One region of the Streptomyces sp. NPDC098781 genome, then DNA from elsewhere that is predicted to be linked to it. Evidence: predicted binding sites of a transcription regulator. Region 1 holds the regulator's gene; the other holds the start of a gene.
What was found. Region 1 encodes HspR, which represses chaperone genes until heat shock. Its sites were predicted from a motif close to TTGAGNNNNNNNNNCTCAA; they were not measured.
Positions count from the first base shown of each region.

Region 2: lon (endopeptidase La) is a predicted target of HspR. The motif match lies at 2,082-2,100, and genes of this name have one in related genera.

Region 1 covers NZ_JBIWAK010000005.1:485,004-489,774, reverse strand. The annotation lists gene ACIQWG_RS23065 (fibronectin type III domain-containing protein) at 51-1,739, shown strand; gene ACIQWG_RS23060 (heat shock protein transcriptional repressor HspR) at 1,814-2,278, opposite strand; gene dnaJ (molecular chaperone DnaJ) at 2,284-3,465, opposite strand; gene grpE (nucleotide exchange factor GrpE) at 3,502-4,152, opposite strand; gene dnaK (molecular chaperone DnaK) at 4,152-4,771, opposite strand, start outside.
Region 2 covers NZ_JBIWAK010000004.1:478,452-483,222, forward strand. The annotation lists gene lon (endopeptidase La) at 1-2,059, opposite strand, end outside; gene ACIQWG_RS19045 (rhomboid-like protein) at 2,238-3,020, opposite strand; gene ACIQWG_RS19050 (TetR/AcrR family transcriptional regulator) at 3,123-3,785, opposite strand; gene ACIQWG_RS19055 (MFS transporter) at 3,963-4,771, shown strand, end outside.

The DNA.
Region 1 (4,771 bases):
CTGATGAGGACAGCTCGCCCCGCTGTCCCGTTACTCGACCAGAGGATCGAATGAACCCAGCCAGAGGCACGGCCGCCACGGTCGTGCTCGCCACCGCCGCAGGACTCGTCACCGCCGTCGCGGCCCCCGCCTCCGCGGCGGTCACCTGCACCTCACCGGTGTTCAAGCGGACATTCTACGCGAATACCAGCTTCTCCGGCACGCCGCGCAGGACCGACTGCGACGGCGTCATCGACCAGAACTGGGGCACGGGCGCCCCGGCTTCGGGACTGCCGACGAACAACTTCGGCGTCCGCTGGAGCGTGACCCGCGACTTCGGGTCCGGCGGGCCGTTCACTCTCAGCGCGTCCGGTCTGGACGGCATCCGCGTCTACGTCGACGGCAACCTGAAGATCAACCTCTGGAAGAACCTCTCCACGACGGTGTCCAAGACCGTCAACGTCGACATCCCGAAGGGCAAGCACGCCCTGCGGATCGACTACGTGAACTGGACCGGGTCCGCCCGCGTCAAGGTCGGCTACACGCCCCGCACTTCGGCCTCCGTCGACAAGATCGCACCGCTCAGCCCGACGGGCGCGGCCGTGACCTACGACCGGGCCACCGGCAAGGCCAGGCTGACCTGGGCCGGGAACAAGGAGATGGACCTCGCGGGGTATCGCGTCCACCGCCGGGTCAAGGGCGGCTCGTATCCCGCCGCTCCGCTGGCCACGACGACCTCGACGTCGTTCACCGACACCTCCCTCCCGGTCACGGGCGCCGCCTACGAGTACTCCGTCCGCGCCTACGACAAGGCCGGCAACGCGTCAGTGGGGACGGCTTCGCTGACGGTGACCACAGCCGACCGCACGGCGCCCGGCGTCCCGGGTGGGCTGAGCACGGATTCCCGGCAGGACGGGCTGTGGGTCGGCTGGGGTGCCGTCGAGGGGGCCACGTCGTACCGGGTGTACCGGGCGGCCACCGCGGACGGGACGTACACGCGCGTCGGCGCCACCTCCGACGCGTCCTACGTGGACACCTCGGCCGTGGAAGGCACCACCTACTTCTACCGGGCGACCTCCCTCGACGCCGCGGGCAACGAGTCCGCGCGGTCCTCGGCCGTGAGCGGCAAGCGCAAGGACCTCACCCCGCCGTCCGCTGTGACCGGCGTGAAGGTCACACCGACCGAGTACGGCTTCCATGTCAGCTGGGACGCCAACCCCACGCCCGATCTGGCGCGTTACGTGGTGCGCCGGGGTGAGCTGCTCGGTGACGAGGAGGAGCGGATGTGCTCCCTCTACCCGGGCTACTACCTCTCCGCCGATACCACCTCGTACGCCTACACCACCGTCCCGGACGGCGAGGAGTCCTGCTTCATCGTCGATGCCGTCGACGACGACTGGAACTCCAGCTTCCAGTGGACCCGCGAGGCCGAGATCGTCGTCGCGACCGAGCTGGACCTGACGCCGAGCACGCCGACGCCCGAGGGTTCGCCCCTGACGCTCACCGTCACCCCGGCCGAGGGCGCCGAGGGCAACCTCCTGGAGTGGTCCGGGGCGCAGGCCGAGAACGGCTACCGCGTCTACCGCTGGAACCGGGCGACTTCGGCCTACGAGAAGATCACCGACGCCGCCTCCGGTACCCACCAGTACTACGACACCGGCGTCTCGCGCGGCACCACGTCCTACTACTGGGTCACGGCCGTGTCCGCGGACGGCACGGAGAGCCTGCCGGCGGGCGACACGGCGGTCACCACGCCGTAGGTCCCGAGCACCGCGCAACAGACGAAGGGGCCGTGGGTTCGTACCCACGGCCCCTTCTGTGTCCTGACGTGACGTCAGTCGTTCTGCTGCCGCTTCGGCCGCCACACCACCAACGCGCTGGTCTGCTGCACCTCCTGGTACGGCACCAGATCGCGCCGGTAGGACGCGTGCACCGCCGCCTCGCGCTGCTGCATCGCCGCCGCGGCGCCCTCGACGGCGGCCTGGAGCTCCGCCACCCTGGCCTGGAGGGCGGCGACCTGGTTCTCCAGTTCGATGATGCGCTTGATGCCGGCCAGGTTGATGCCCTCGTCCTGCGACAACGCCTGCACCTGGCGGAGCAGTTCGATGTCGCGGGCCGAGTAGCGCCGGCCGCGGCCGGCCGTGCGGTCCGGGGACACCAGGCCCAGACGGTCGTACTGGCGCAGTGTCTGCGGGTGCAGGCCGGAGAGCTGGGCCGCCACCGAGATGACGTAGACCGGGGTCTCCTCGGTCAGTTCATACGGCCCACGGAAATTGTCACCGCGTCGACGACCGTCCATCACCGTCATGCTCCCTTCGCGGCCTCGAACAGCTCCGCCCGCGGATCCTCACCCGCGGTCGCCTCGCGATACGCCTCGAGCGCGTCACGAGCCTTCCCCGAAAGGTCCTTCGGGACACTCACCTCGACGGTGACCAGCAGGTCTCCGCGCGTGCCGTCCTTGCGGACCGCGCCCTTGCCCCGCGCCCGCATGGTGCGGCCGTTGGGCGTGCCCGGCGGCAGTTTCAGGGTGACCGGCGGTCCGCCCAGGGTGGGGACCCTGACCTCGCCGCCCAGCGCCGCCTCCGTGAAGGTCACGGGGACGGTCACCGTGAGGTTGTCGCCCTTGCGGCCGAACACCGGGTGGGCGTCGACGTGCACGGTGACGTACAGGTCGCCCGCCGGGCCGCCGCGCTCGCCGGGCGCTCCCTTGCCGCGCAGCCTGATGCGCTGACCGTCCGACACCCCGGCCGGGATGCGGACCTGCATGGTCCGGGACGACTTCGCGCGGCCGCTGCCCTTGCACTCCATGCACGGGTGCTCGGCGATCAGGCCGCGCCCCTTGCAGTCGGGGCAGGGGTCGGTGAGCGAGAAGCCGCCGCCCGAACCCCGGGCCACCTGGCCGGTGCCGACGCAGGTCGGGCACACCCGGGGTGTGCCGTTCTTGTCGCCGGTGCCCGCGCACGCCTTGCACGGCGACTGCGAGGACATCCGCAGCGGGACCGTCGCCCCCTCGATCGCCTCGGTGAAGCTGAGGCTGACCTCGGTGTCGATGTCCTGGCCCCGGCGTGGCTGGGTGCGGGTGGTGCCCGTACCGCCGCGGTTGAACAGGCCCCCGAAGACGTCACCGAGTCCGCCGCCGAAGCCGCCCGCTCCTTGCTGTCCGCCCTGGGCGCCGCCTCCGAAGAGGTCGCCCAGGTCGAAGTTGAAGGAGCCGCCCGTGCCGCCCGGCCCCGGGCGGAAGCCGCCGTTGCCGAACAGGGTGCGCGCCTCGTCGTACTCCTTGCGCTTCTTGGGGTCGCCGAGGACGTCGTTCGCCTCGGAGATCTCCTTGAAGCGCTCCTCCGCCTTGGCGTTGCCCTTGTTGGCGTCCGGGTGGTTCTCGCGGGCGAGCTTCCGGTACGCCTTCTTGATCTCGGCCTCGGTGGCGTCCTTGGGGACGCCGAGGACCTTGTAGTAGTCCTTCTCGATGAAGTCCTTGGTGCTCATCCTCGACGTCCCTCCTCTCTCCTCGTCAGTTCAACGTCAGCCCTCGTCCGGGCCACCGCTCTCCTTGTCGTCGGCCGCCTCGCCGGACTCCTCCGACTTGACGGTCTGCGCGCCCGGCTGGGGCTCGGCCACGGCCACCCGCGCGGGGCGGATGGTGCGCTCGCCGATGCGATACCCCGGCTGGAGGATCGCGACGCAGGTCGTCTCGGTGACGTCCGGCGCGTAGGAGTGCATGAGCGCCTCGTGGATCGTCGGGTCGAAGGGCTCGCCCTCCTTGCCGAACTGCTGAAGACCCATCTTCGCCGCCACGGTCTCCAGCGACTCCCCGACGGACTTGAATCCGCCGACGAGTTCGCCGTGTTCCCGCGCGCGGCCGATGTCGTCGAGCACGGGCAGGAGCTCGGTCAGCAGGTTCGCGATGGCGACCTCCTTGACCGTGATCCGGTCCCGCTCCACCCGGCGGCGGTAGTTCTGGAACTCGGCCTGGAGCCGCTGGAGGTCCGCGGTGCGCTCTTCGAGCGCCTTGCGCACCTGGTCCAGCTGCGCCGTCAGGCCGGCGATGTGAGCTGCCTCGTCCCCGGCCGGGGCCGCCCCCTCCTGAGGAGCGGCCTTCGACTCGGCGTCGTCAGGGGTCGCGCCGGAGGGGACGTCGGGCTTCTCCTCGAAGCCCGGGGTCTCCTCCGTCATTACGCGACACCGTCCTTGCGCTCGTCGTCCACGATCTCGGCGTCGACGACGTCGTCGTCAGCGGCCTTGCCGCCCTGGGTGGCGCCCTCGGGACCGCCCGCGGCCTGTCCGGCCTGGGCGTCGGCGTACATGGCCTGGCCGACCTTCTGGGAGACCGCGGCGACCTTCTCGGTGGCGGTGCGGATCTCGGCGGTGTCCTCGCCCTTGAGCGCGGTCTTCAGCTCCTCGACGGCGGCCTCGACCTCGGTCTTGACCTCGCCGGGGACCTTGTCCTCGTTGTCCTTGAGGAACTTCTCCGTCTGGTAGACGAGCTGCTCGCCCTGGTTGCGGGACTCTGCGGCCTCGCGGCGGCGGTGGTCCTCCTCCGCGTACTGCTCGGCCTCCTGGCGCATCCGGTCGACTTCGTCCTTCGGCAGCGAGGAGCCGCCGGTGACGGTCATCTTCTGCTCCTTGCCCGTGCCCAGGTCCTTGGCGGTCACGTGCATGATGCCGTTGGCGTCGATGTCGAAGGAGACCTCGATCTGCGGGACGCCGCGCGGGGCCGGGGGCAGGCCCGTGAGCTCGAACATGCCGAGCTTCTTGTTGTACGCCGCGATCTCGCGCTCGCCCTGGTAGACCT
Region 2 (4,771 bases), on a different contig from region 1:
GGAAGTGGATGTGCACGCCCCGGTCCTTCAGATCGGCGACCGGCAGCTCCAGTTCGGCGCCGTGGGAGCGCAGGAAGGACAGGGCGATCTGCGCGCTCTCCTTCATCACGTCACCCAGCTGGCCCGTCAGGGTCAGACCCGCCGCGCCCGTCTCGGGGTCGGCCAGTGACGCCTCCACGAACAGGACGTCACCGCCAGCGCCCGTCACCGCGAGACCCGTCGCCACGCCGGGCACCGCGGTACGGCGCTCCGCCGGGTCCTGGGCGGACTCGGGGACGTGGTGCGGCCGACCGATCAGGCCGCGCAGATCGCCGTCCGTGACCGTGAACGGCAGCTTCCGCTCACCCAGTTCGTGCTGGGCCGCCACCTTGCGCAGCAGACGGGCGATGGAGCGCTCCAGGTTCCGCACACCCGCCTCGCGCGTGTACTCACCGGCGAGCCTGCGCAGGGCGCCCTCGTCGATGGTGACCTCGTCCTTGTTCAGACCGGCCCGTTCCAGCTGGCGCTGGAGCAGGTGGTCACGCGCGATGACGATCTTCTCGTCCTCGGTGTAGCCGTCGAGCCGGACCAGCTCCATCCGGTCGAGCAGGGCCTCGGGGATGGCCTCCAGGACGTTGGCGGTGGCGAGGAAGACCACGTCGCTCAGGTCCAGTTCCACCTCCAGGTAGTGGTCCCGGAAGGTGTGGTTCTGGGCCGGGTCCAGGACCTCCAGCAGGGCGGCCGCCGGGTCGCCCCGGAAGTCGGACCCCACCTTGTCGATCTCGTCGAGCAGGACCACCGGGTTCATCGACCCGGCCTCCTTGATGGCCCGCACGATCCGGCCGGGCAGCGCACCGACGTACGTCCGCCGGTGTCCGCGGATCTCCGCCTCGTCCCGCACACCGCCGAGCGCGACCCGGACGAACTTCCGCCCCATGGCGTGCGCGACGGACTCGCCGAGCGAGGTCTTGCCGACACCGGGCGGTCCGACGAGCGCGAGCACGGCACCGCCGCGCCGCCCGCCGACCACACCGAGGCCCCTGTCGGTACGGCGCTTGCGCACCGCCAGGTACTCGGTGATCCGCTCCTTCACGTCCTCCAGGCCCGCGTGCTCGGCGTCCAGCACGTCCTTCGCGCCCTGGATGTCGTAGGCGTCCTCGGTCCGCTCGTTCCACGGCAGTTCGAGGACGGTGTCCAGCCAGGTTCGGATCCACGAGCCCTCGGGCGACTGGTCGCTGGACCGCTCCAGCTTGTCGACCTCCTTGAGGGCGGCCTCGCGGACCTTCTCCGGCAGGTCGGCGGCCTCGACGCGGGCGCGGTAGTCGTCGGACTCCTCGCCGTCCTGCTCGCCGTTCAGCTCGCGCAGTTCCTTGCGGACGGCTTCCAGCTGGCGGCGCAGCAGGAACTCGCGCTGCTGCTTGTCGACGCCTTCCTGGACGTCCTTGGCGATGGTCTCGGCCACGTCCTGCTCGGCGAGGTGGTCGCGCAGCTGCTGGGTGGCGAGCTTGAGGCGGGCGACCGGGTCGGCGGTCTCCAGCAGCTCGATCTTCTGATCGGTGGTCAGGAACGGCGAGTAGCCGGAGTTGTCGGCGAGCTGGGACACGTCGTCGATGGCCTGGACCCGGTCCACGACCTGCCAGGCGCCGCGCTTGCGCAGCCAGGCGGTGGCGAGGGCCTTGTACTCCTTCACCAGTTCGCCGACCTGTCCGGGCAGCGGCTCGGGCACGCTCTCGTCGATCCGCGTCCCCTCGACCCACAGGGCCGCACCCGGCCCGGTCGTCCCGGCGCCGATCCGCACGCGGCCGCGCCCGCGGATCAGGGCACCCGGATCACCGTCGGCCAGCCGGCCGACCTGCTCCACGGTGCCGAGCACACCGGTGCCCGGGTAGGTCCCGTCGATCCGTGGCACCAGGAGCACCCTGGGCTTTCCCGGTGTGGACCGGGCTGCGGCCTGGGCGGCCTCCACCGCGGCACGCACATCGGCGTCGTTCAAGTCCAGCGGGACCACCATCCCGGGCAGCACGACCTCGTCGTCGAGCGGCAGCACGGGCAGGGTGAGCGAAGTGGACGTCGAAGCCATGATCTCCCCTTAGGCAGTCAAGTTGAGTTATGCCGACTCAATGCTTGGGAGAGTGCGAATGTTCCCCGGCCCGCGTTCGCTGTGAGCGATCATCCGGGCCACAGGGCGTGACCTCGCCTTTCGTGCTCTGTGGGGAAGCAACAGTCGCCGGCGCCCGGCTCTTCCCACATCCGCCGCACTAGCCCTGACAGGACCAGCTCCGCACCACGGGCCACATCCCCACGCCGATGACCAGGGCCACCAGATGCCCCCAACCGGTCAGCGGATCCGTGAGGTTCAGCAGGTCCTGGACGAGCGTCCCGCCGAACAGCACCAGCACCGGCCATCGCAGCCACGGTCGCAGCAGCCCGGTCAGCGCGCCGACGCTCGTAGCGACGCCGAAGCTGACGCCGTAGTCGAGGCGGTGCAGCGAGCTGTCGGGGAGGTGGCCGACGAGAACCGCCAGTCCCACGGGCACCTCGGTCGCGAGGGTGGCCAGGACGTGCCCGGTCAGGAAGACGACGGCCGCGCGAGCACCGCCGACCCGCCGCTCCAGGGCGGTCAGCACGAGCAGGAAGCAGAGGGTGTACGGCGCCACGACGCCGCCGGCGGTCCACAGCGCGCTGGCGAGCAGCACGAACACGGGCGTACGCACCAGGTGGGCCACGTCGGTGCTGGAGCTCTGGTGCAGGGCGTGCGTGAGAGAGGGGTCGGCGTACCTGGCGATCAGGGAGGTGACCGTCAGTACGACGGCGTAGGCGAGGGTGAACGGGGTGCCGGTGGGGGTGGGGAGCAGCCGCCAGGGACGGAAGGCGGGGCCGGTGGCCCTGGATATGACCGGGATGGAAGGCGCAGGCGTGTCGGGCCCCAGCGGTGCGCGCTGGCGCGGCATCGCGTCGAGCAGCTCGGCCGCCTCGGGCAGGCCCGCCTCACCGGGCGCCGGCCCTGGGTCCGTCGCGCCCGAGGCCACGGTCCGTTCCAAGGTGAGGTGCTCCTTCCGTTTCCCCCACCCTTCGCCCGCGACCCATGGGTGTCTGTGACCGGGGCCACTCGGAAGCCGATTCTCAGGAAGCTCTCAACGAGGTCACCGCTCCGGCGGCAGCCCGGCTCCCGTGACCGTGAGCGTCCGCAGCAGCCGGTCCACGTACCCCCGCAGCCGTCCGCCCATGTCGAACCCCTCGGGGTCGAGCACCCACTGGAGCTGGAGCCCGTCCATGACGGCGACCAGTTCCTGCGCCACGGCCACCGGGTCGGTGTCCGGCTTCAGTTCCCCGGCAGCGACGGCCCGCCGCAGGGTCAGCGAGAGGTGTTCCACGACCCTGGCGTACCGCTCGACGAAGTAGGTGTGCGCGGGGTGCCCCGGCTCCCCCGCCTCCGCGGCGAGGACGTTGAACATCCGGGTGCGGCCGAGGCGGGTGGCGTTGTACTCGGCGAGCCGCACGACGACGGAGAGACACTCCGCTGCCGAGCCGAACTCCCGGGAGAAGAACTTCTCCTCGTCGGCCTCGTCGCTGCGCGCGAGGACCTGCACCAGCAGATCCTCCTTGCTGCGGAAGTGATGCAGCAGCCCGCCCTGGGTGATCCCTACGTCCCTGGCGATCCGGGCCATCGAGGAGGCGTGGAAGCCCCACTGGGCGAAGTGCTCGACCGCGGCGTCGAGGATGCGCAGCCGGCGCTCGTCACCCACGGCATAGGTGCCGCGGCCAGGGCCTTTGGCGACCGTCCCGGGGCTTCGCTTGCGCTCCATGGCGGCCACCCTAACCGACGGCAGAATCAGTGATTACACGTGTCACCGCCCCTCTCTTTCAAGACGCGTGCGGCATGATTCTGGCCACGCGTTGAAAACCTAGTACCCACTCGGTTTTGCTGCTTCCCTGATCGGGCCGGCGCGCAACGAAGCGCCCCCGTCCCCCTGGAGGCCGCCATGGCCCTGAGCCACGACGCCCCGCTCGACAGAACGGCCGCCCCGTCCGTCGAGCCCCCGCAGCAGCCCGCTCCGGCCAAGCTGGTCGCCGCCCTCGCCTTCGCACAGTTCGGCGCGTATCTCGCCGTCCTCACGCCCGTGATGGTGACCCTCGCCCTGCGGGTGAACCAGATCGTCCCGGAGGGCGACCGCGGCACCGCGCTCGGTCAGGTGCTGTCCGTCGGAGCCCTGCTCGCGATGCTGGGCAACCCGGTCTTCGGCGCCCTCTCCGACCGCACCACCAGCCGCCTCGGACGCCGTCGCCCCTGGCTGCTCGGCGGCATGGCGGCCGGTCTCGCCGGGCTGCTGGTCGTCGCCCTCGGCGGCAGCGTGCCGGTGCTGATGCTCGGCTGGGCCCTCGCCCAACTCGGCATCAACGCCACCCTCGCCGCGCTGACCTCCTGCATCCCGGACCTGATCCCCGAGCGCCAGCAGGCCCGCGTCTCCGGCGCCGTCGGCATGATGCTGTCGCTGTCGATGATCGCGGGCTCGGCGCTGGCGCAGGTGTTCAGCGGCTCGCTCGCCCTCGCCTTCCTAGTGCCCGGCGCCATCGGCTTCGCGGCCGTCGCCGTGCTGGCCGTCGTGATGAAGGACCGCGACCGGCCGGCGCGGGCCGGCGCCTTCGAGCCGTACAGCGTCAGGGAGTTCCTGCGCAGCTTCTGGGTGAGCCCGCGCCGGCACCCCGACTTCGCGTGGAACTTCGCCGGCCGGTTCCTGGTCTTCACCGGCGCCGCCTGTGTGACCAGCTACTCGGTGTACTTCCTGATGGA